Linked DNA regions of Formosa agariphila KMM 3901. The protein of the gene in region 2 binds, or shares a complex with, the protein of the main gene of each other region. Links are inferred from orthologs where the notes say so. Each region holds a gene or a part of one and is shown on either strand. Other genes may lie near its edges. The genes, in order: carB and carA.

Region 1 (3,776 bases), 320 kb from region 2 along the record:
TTGGCCGCGGGAAGCATAGCTACTGAAAAAATCGTATTAGATATTCCTGGTTCTACAGAAACGTTTACCGCTATTAATACCAAAACTGAACCTTTACCCGAATTATATTCTAAGAAATTAATTTTAGTGATTTCTATTTTATTTTCGACGCTTATTGGAAGTATATTGCTGATTTCTAATTTAAAGAAAGTAGGCCATAGACAAGGTATGATTCAAGTAATTATATTTAGCTGTTTTTACTTATTTGTGCCTGTCACTTTAATTTCAACTTTAAACATAAACCCACAATTTGCAATTTTAGCAAATGTGCTTGGTGGCTATATTTTAACTGAATATTTCTGGAATAAATTTCTTGGAAAAGCTGTTGAATATAAAAAACGTGATTGGAGCAGAGCAGTTCTAATTATTTTAGCCATTACTATACCACTGTCTTATTTTGTACTTAAAAGTGGAGGTGCAATCTAGATTTAAGATTATATTGAATACAAAAAAGGCTTCCAAATTTGGAAGCCTTTTTTAGTATATATATATAGATGTCTTATTTATTTAAGTACATTCTACGACGTGAATAAATGTTGTAGAATTCATCGTCTCTTAAGTTATCTATAAACAAGATACTTTCTCCCGTACTTTTCATTTCTGGACCTAGTTTCTTATTTACATTATGGAATTTATTGAAAGAGAATACTGGTTGCTTAATTGCATATCCGTTTAATTCTGGCTTAAAGTCAAAATCGGTTACCTTCTTCTCTCCTAACATTACTTTAGTTGCGTAGTTTACATAAGGTTCTCCGTAAGCTTTCGCTATAAATGGAACCGTACGAGATGCTCTTGGATTCGCTTCAATAATGTATACTAAATCGTCTTTTACAGCAAACTGTATGTTTATTAAACCTACTGTATTTAAGGCTAAAGCAATTTTCTTAGTATGGTCTTTAATTTGCTCCATAACCAAATCACCTAAGGTGAAAGGTGGTAGCAACGCATTACTATCTCCCGAGTGGATTCCACAAGGTTCGATATGTTCCATAATTCCGATGATATAAACATTTTCGCCATCGCAAATCGCATCGGCTTCAGCTTCTATTGCACCATCTAAATAGTGGTCTAACAGTAACTGGTTTCCTGGCATTGTGCTTAATAAGTCTACAACGTGTTTTTCAAGTTCTTCTTTATTAATTACAATTTTCATCCCTTGTCCTCCAAGCACGTAAGATGGACGTACTAAGATTGGAAAGTCTAAACGATCTGCAATCTCCGACGCTTCGTCTGCCGTAGTGGCAATATCGAACTCAGGGTAAGGAATATTATTTTCTTTTAACATATTAGAGAACAATCCGCGATCTTCGGCTAAATCTAAAGCTTCAAAACTAGTTCCTAATATCTTAACACCGTACTTGGTTAATTTTTCAGCAAGTTTTAAGGCCGTTTGACCACCTAACTGAACAATTACACCTTCTGGTTTTTCATGCTTAATAATGTCGTAAATATGCTCCCAGAACACAGGCTCGAAGTATAATTTATCGGCTGTATCGAAATCTGTAGATACAGTTTCTGGATTACAGTTAATCATGATGGTTTCATAACCACATTCTGCAGCGGCAAGTACACCGTGAACACAACAGTAATCGAACTCGATTCCTTGTCCGATACGATTTGGACCAGAACCTAAAACAATAACTTTCTTTTTATCTGTAACAACACTTTCGTTATCTGCATATCTATTACCATCTGCAGTTTCCATATCACTTTCGAAAGTAGAATAGTAATACGGAGTTTTTGCTTCGAATTCGGCTGCACAAGTGTCTACTAACTTGTACACACGATTTACACCAAGTTCTTCACGTTTATTATATACTTGACTTTCTAAACAGCCCAACATGTGTGCTATTTGTCTGTCGCCATATCCTTTTTGTTTCGCTTCTAAAAGTAAATCTTTTTGAATGGTATCGATTTTAAACGTCGAGATTTCGTTTTTAAGCATATGTAATTCTTCATATTGCTTTAAGAACCACATGTCTATTTTTGTGATTTCATGAATTCTACTTAACGGAATTCCCATCTCGATTGCATCGTAGATAATAAATACACGATCCCAAGAAGCATGTGTTAACTTCTCGATAATTTGTTCGTAGTTTTTATTTTCTTTACCGTCGGCACCTAAACCGTTACGTTTAATCTCAAGAGATTGCGTTGCTTTGTGAAGTGCTTCTTGGAACGAACGTCCAATTCCCATAACTTCTCCAACAGATTTCATTTGAAGTCCTAAAGTTCTATCTGAACCTTCGAATTTATCAAAATTCCAACGCGGTATTTTCACGATTACATAATCTAAAGTCGGTTCGAATAATGCCGAAGTTGATTTAGTAATTTGATTGTTTAATTCATCTAAATGATAACCAATAGCCAATTTAGCCGCAATTTTTGCAATAGGATACCCCGTTGCTTTTGATGCTAATGCAGAAGAACGCGATACACGAGGGTTAATCTCGATAGCGATAATGTCTTCTTTTTCGTCTGGAGAAACAGCAAACTGCACGTTACAACCTCCTGCGAAATCTCCAATATTACGCATCATATGGATAGCCATATCACGCATTTTTTGGAATGTTTTATCGCTAAGTGTCATTGCAGGTGCTACAGTAATAGAATCACCAGTATGAATTCCGATAGGATCCATATTTTCTATAGAACAAATAATAACCACATTATCATTTGCATCTCTAAGTAATTCTAACTCGTATTCTTTCCAGCCAATTAAAGCTTTATCGATCATAACCTCATGAATAGGAGAAATCTCTAATCCGCGGGTTAATAATTCGTCGAAATCTTCTTCTTTATATACAAAAGATGCCCCAGCACCACCTAAGGTGTAAGATGCTCTAATAATTAAAGGGAAACCAAATTCTTGTGCAATTTCTTTACCTTTTAGGTAAGATGTAGCTGTTGCTTGAGGTGCCATTGGAATACCAATTTTAAGCATCAACTCCCTAAATTGCTCTCTATCTTCTGTAATATTGATGGCATCAATATTAACACCTATAATATCTACACCAAAATCTTTCCAAATTCCTTTTTCATCGGCTTCTATACATAAATTAAGTGCTGTTTGCCCACCCATAGTAGGTAAAACAGCATCAATATGCGGATGCTCTTCAAGAATTTTTACAATCGATTTTGTAGTTAACGGCAACAAGTATACGTGATCGGCCATAGAAGGGTCGGTCATAATCGTTGCTGGATTCGAATTTATTAGTACGGTTTCTATTCCGTCCTCGCGAAGCGATCTTAAGGCTTGAGTTCCTGAATAATCGAATTCACAGGCTTGCCCAATTACAATTGGTCCAGACCCTATGATAAGAATAGATTTTAACTTTGGATTTTTTGGCATTGTATTATATTAAGATATTTCAAAAGTAGTTATAAAAACGAGATATAAAAAAAGGCGTTACCATTAAGTAACACCTTTCTATTATATCAACACATTGATATCATTATTTTTTATGTCTTGATTCAGAAGATACAGACAGTTTCTTTCTTCCCTTAGCACGTCTACGCGCTAAGACTTTTCTACCATTGGCAGAAGCCATTCTTTCTCTAAAACCGTGCTTGTTTCTTCTCTTTCTTTTTGATGGTTGAAACGTTCTTTTACTCATTGTCTTGTATCTTTAAAATCTTCAATATTCTATCTAAACGAAGTCTTGATGGTTTCTTCAAAACTGCGGGCAAATATACAAAGACTTTTTTATTACACAAACCTTATTTTAAAAATATTT
Region 2 (3,174 bases):
TTCTCCAGAACGGTGAGACATTACAGAAGTATAACCAGCATTTTTAGCCATGTTAACGGCTGCAATAGTTTCTGTTAAAGAACCAATTTGATTTACTTTAATTAAGATTGAATTTGCAATACCTTCATCAATACCACGAGATAAACGTTCTACGTTAGTTACAAATAAATCATCTCCAACTAATTGAACTCTGTCTCCTATTTTTTCAGTAAGTAATTTCCATCCTTCCCAGTCATTTTCATCCATTCCGTCTTCAATAGAGATAATTGGATATTTAGCTGATAATTCTGCTAAGTATTCTGCTTGTTCAGCACTCGTTCTAATTTTTCCAGTTGAACCTTCAAATTTAGTATAGTCATATTTACCATCTACAAAAAATTCTGCAGCAGCACAGTCTAAAGCAACCATAATTTCATCTCCAAAAGAATAACCGGCTTTTTCAACTGCTAATTTAATTGAATCTAAAGCATCTTCTGTTCCACCTTCTAAAGTTGGAGCAAAACCTCCTTCGTCACCTACGGCAGTACTTAAACCTCTGTCGTGTAATACTTTTTTAAGGTTATGGAAAATTTCAGTACCCATTTGCATGGCATGAGTAAAGTTTTTAGCCTTAACTGGCATAATCATAAACTCTTGGAAAGCGATTGGGGCATCACTGTGTGATCCTCCATTAATAATATTCATCATTGGTACTGGTAACGTATTAGCAGAAACTCCACCTACGTAACGATATAAAGGCACTCCTAATTCGAAAGCTGCGGCTTTAGCTACTGCTAAAGACACACCTAAAATAGCGTTAGCACCTAATTTAGATTTGTTAGGTGTACCATCTAAATCTATCATGATTTGATCAATTTGATTTTGATCGTATACAGACATTCCTAATAATTCTTCAGCTATAATACTATTTACATTATCTACAGCTTTAGATACTCCTTTACCCATATAAGCATCTCCACCATCTCTCAATTCCACTGCTTCATGCTCACCTGTAGATGCTCCTGAAGGAACTGCCGCTCTTCCAAATGCTCCAATTTCTGTTTCTACATCTACTTCAACTGTTGGATTTCCACGGGAATCTAAAATTTGTCTTGCATGAATCTTGATAATTCTACTCATCGTATTAGTATTTAAAAGGTTAATTTTGTTGTTATAAAACACTAAATTACAAAATTGTAAGTCTACATTTTAACAAATATTGTTATATTTATCTTATAATCTTACTACATTGTTTTCGTAACAAAAAAACCTCAAATAAAGCAAGCTTTTTCTGAGGTTTCTAGTATCTATTTTTTAATATTTTCTATAAATTGATCGAATAAATATTCAGCATCATTCGGTCCAGGACTTGCTTCTGGGTGATATTGAACAGAGAAGCAATTCTTGTTTTTCATCCTTAGTCCAGCAACTGTATCATCATTTAAATGTACATGTGTAACCTCTAAATCTGGATGCGCTTCTACCTCTTCTCTTTTCACAGCAAACCCATGATTTTGAGATGTAATTTCACCTTTACCAGTAATTAGATTTTTTACAGGATGATTAATACCTCGATGGCCATTATGCATTTTATATGTAGAAACACCATTTGCTAATGCAATAACTTGGTGTCCTAAACAAATACCAAACACTGGTAAATCTCTTTTAATAATTTCCTTAGCGACTTCTTGAGCAGACGTTAATGGCTCTGGATCTCCAGGTCCGTTAGAAAGAAAATAACCATCTGGATTCCATGCATGTAAATCTTCGAAAGTCGAGTTATAAGGAAATACTTTTATATAAGCACCACGTTTAGCTAGGTTACGTAGAATGTTTTTCTTTATACCTAAATCTAATGCTGCGATTTTAATATCTGAAAATTCATCACCTACAAAATAAGGTTCTTTTGTAGACACTTTAGAAGCTAACTCAAGACCATTCATTTCTGGAATTTCTTTAAGCTGCTTTTTTAGTCCTTCAATATTATCGACATCAGTAGATATAACAGCATTCATAGCGCCATTATCTCTAATGTAGCTAACAAGTGCTCTAGTATCTATATCTGAAACAGCTAATAAATTGTTTTCATTTAAAAAATCTTCTAAGCTAGAATTTGCTAAATCTCGAGAATAATTATAACTAAAATTTTTACAAATTAATCCTGAAATTTTTATGCCTTCAGATTCAATCTCAGATTTTTCTGTTCCATAATTACCAATATGTGCGTTTGTAGCAACCATTAGTTGGCCAAAGTAAGAAGGATCAGTAAAAATTTCCTGATACCCAGTCATACCTGTATTAAAACAAACTTCTCCAAATGCAGTACCTTCTCTATTACCAACAACTTTACCATGAAAAATAGTTCCATCGGCTAATAAAACAACTGCTTGATTTCTTTTTTGATATTTCATTTTCTAAACACGTTACAAAATTGGTGTAGTCCTATTATAGGTGGTATAATTATAGGTTTATAAAAGTGCAGGTCTTAAAGACTATCTTACAAACTAATCATACTTCAATAATGTAATCTACTTTATAAATTATTGATTACTATTTAAATAATTTCGTGCAAATATAAAAAAAAAGGCCACCTTAAATAAGGTAGCCTCTTTTTATTTATAATGCTATATAACATTTATTCTTCTTCGTTAGAAGTTTTAGTATCTACAGCAGGTGCAGCAGCTGGTTTAGAACCACCTCTTCTACTTCTACGTGTAGTTTTCTTTTCAACTTTTGCAGCATTGTAGATTTCGTTGTAATCAACTAATTCTATCATTGCCATATCAGCGTTATCTCCTAAACGATTACCAAGTTTAATGATACGTGTGTATCCTCCTGGTCTATCTCCTACTTTAGTAGCTACTTCTCTGAACAATTCAGTTACAGCTTCTTTTTGTCTTAATTTACTAAATACTATACGTCTGTTGTGTGTAGTATCTGCTTTAGACTTAGTAACTAAAGGCTCAAAAAATTGTTTTAAAGCTTTTGCTTTAGCAACAGTAGTGTTAATACGTTTGTGTTCAATTAAAGAACAAGCCATATTAGCAAGCATAGCTTTTCTATGAGCTGTTTGTCTACCTAAGTGATTTACTTTTTTTCCGTGTCTCATGACATTTGTGTTATCATCTTGCTACCAAACTCGACATCGAGGAGCAAAATATGATTAATTAATCTTTATCTAATTTGTATTTTGAT

What was found.
Region 1: the proteins of carA (region 2) and carB are in contact, whole or in part, in a solved structure (PDB 1KEE), measured with the Escherichia coli proteins. The link is inferred for Formosa agariphila KMM 3901 from one-to-one orthologs.

The regions. Positions count from the first base shown.
Region 1 is NZ_HG315671.1:1,008,778-1,012,553, reverse strand. Bases 339-3,776 are described here. They hold carB (carbamoyl-phosphate synthase large subunit), read right to left. Parts: upstream 3,392-3,776; coding sequence 539-3,391; downstream 339-538. Other genes in these bases: rpmH (50S ribosomal protein L34), read right to left, coding at 3,495-3,656; BN863_RS04395 (hypothetical protein), read left to right, coding at 339-465. In the rest of the region: more of BN863_RS04395, read left to right, coding at 1-338. UniProt on the Escherichia coli protein: Large subunit of the glutamine-dependent carbamoyl phosphate synthetase (CPSase).
Region 2 is NZ_HG315671.1:690,789-693,962, reverse strand. The notes cover bases 339-3,174. They hold carA (glutamine-hydrolyzing carbamoyl-phosphate synthase small subunit), read right to left. Parts: upstream 2,391-3,174; coding sequence 1,287-2,390; downstream 339-1,286. Other genes in these bases: BN863_RS02980 (DNA-directed RNA polymerase subunit alpha), read right to left, coding at 3,147-3,174; rplQ (50S ribosomal protein L17), read right to left, coding at 2,615-3,088; eno (phosphopyruvate hydratase), read right to left, coding at 339-1,119. In the rest of the region: more of eno, read right to left, coding at 1-338. UniProt on the Escherichia coli protein: Small subunit of the glutamine-dependent carbamoyl phosphate synthetase (CPSase).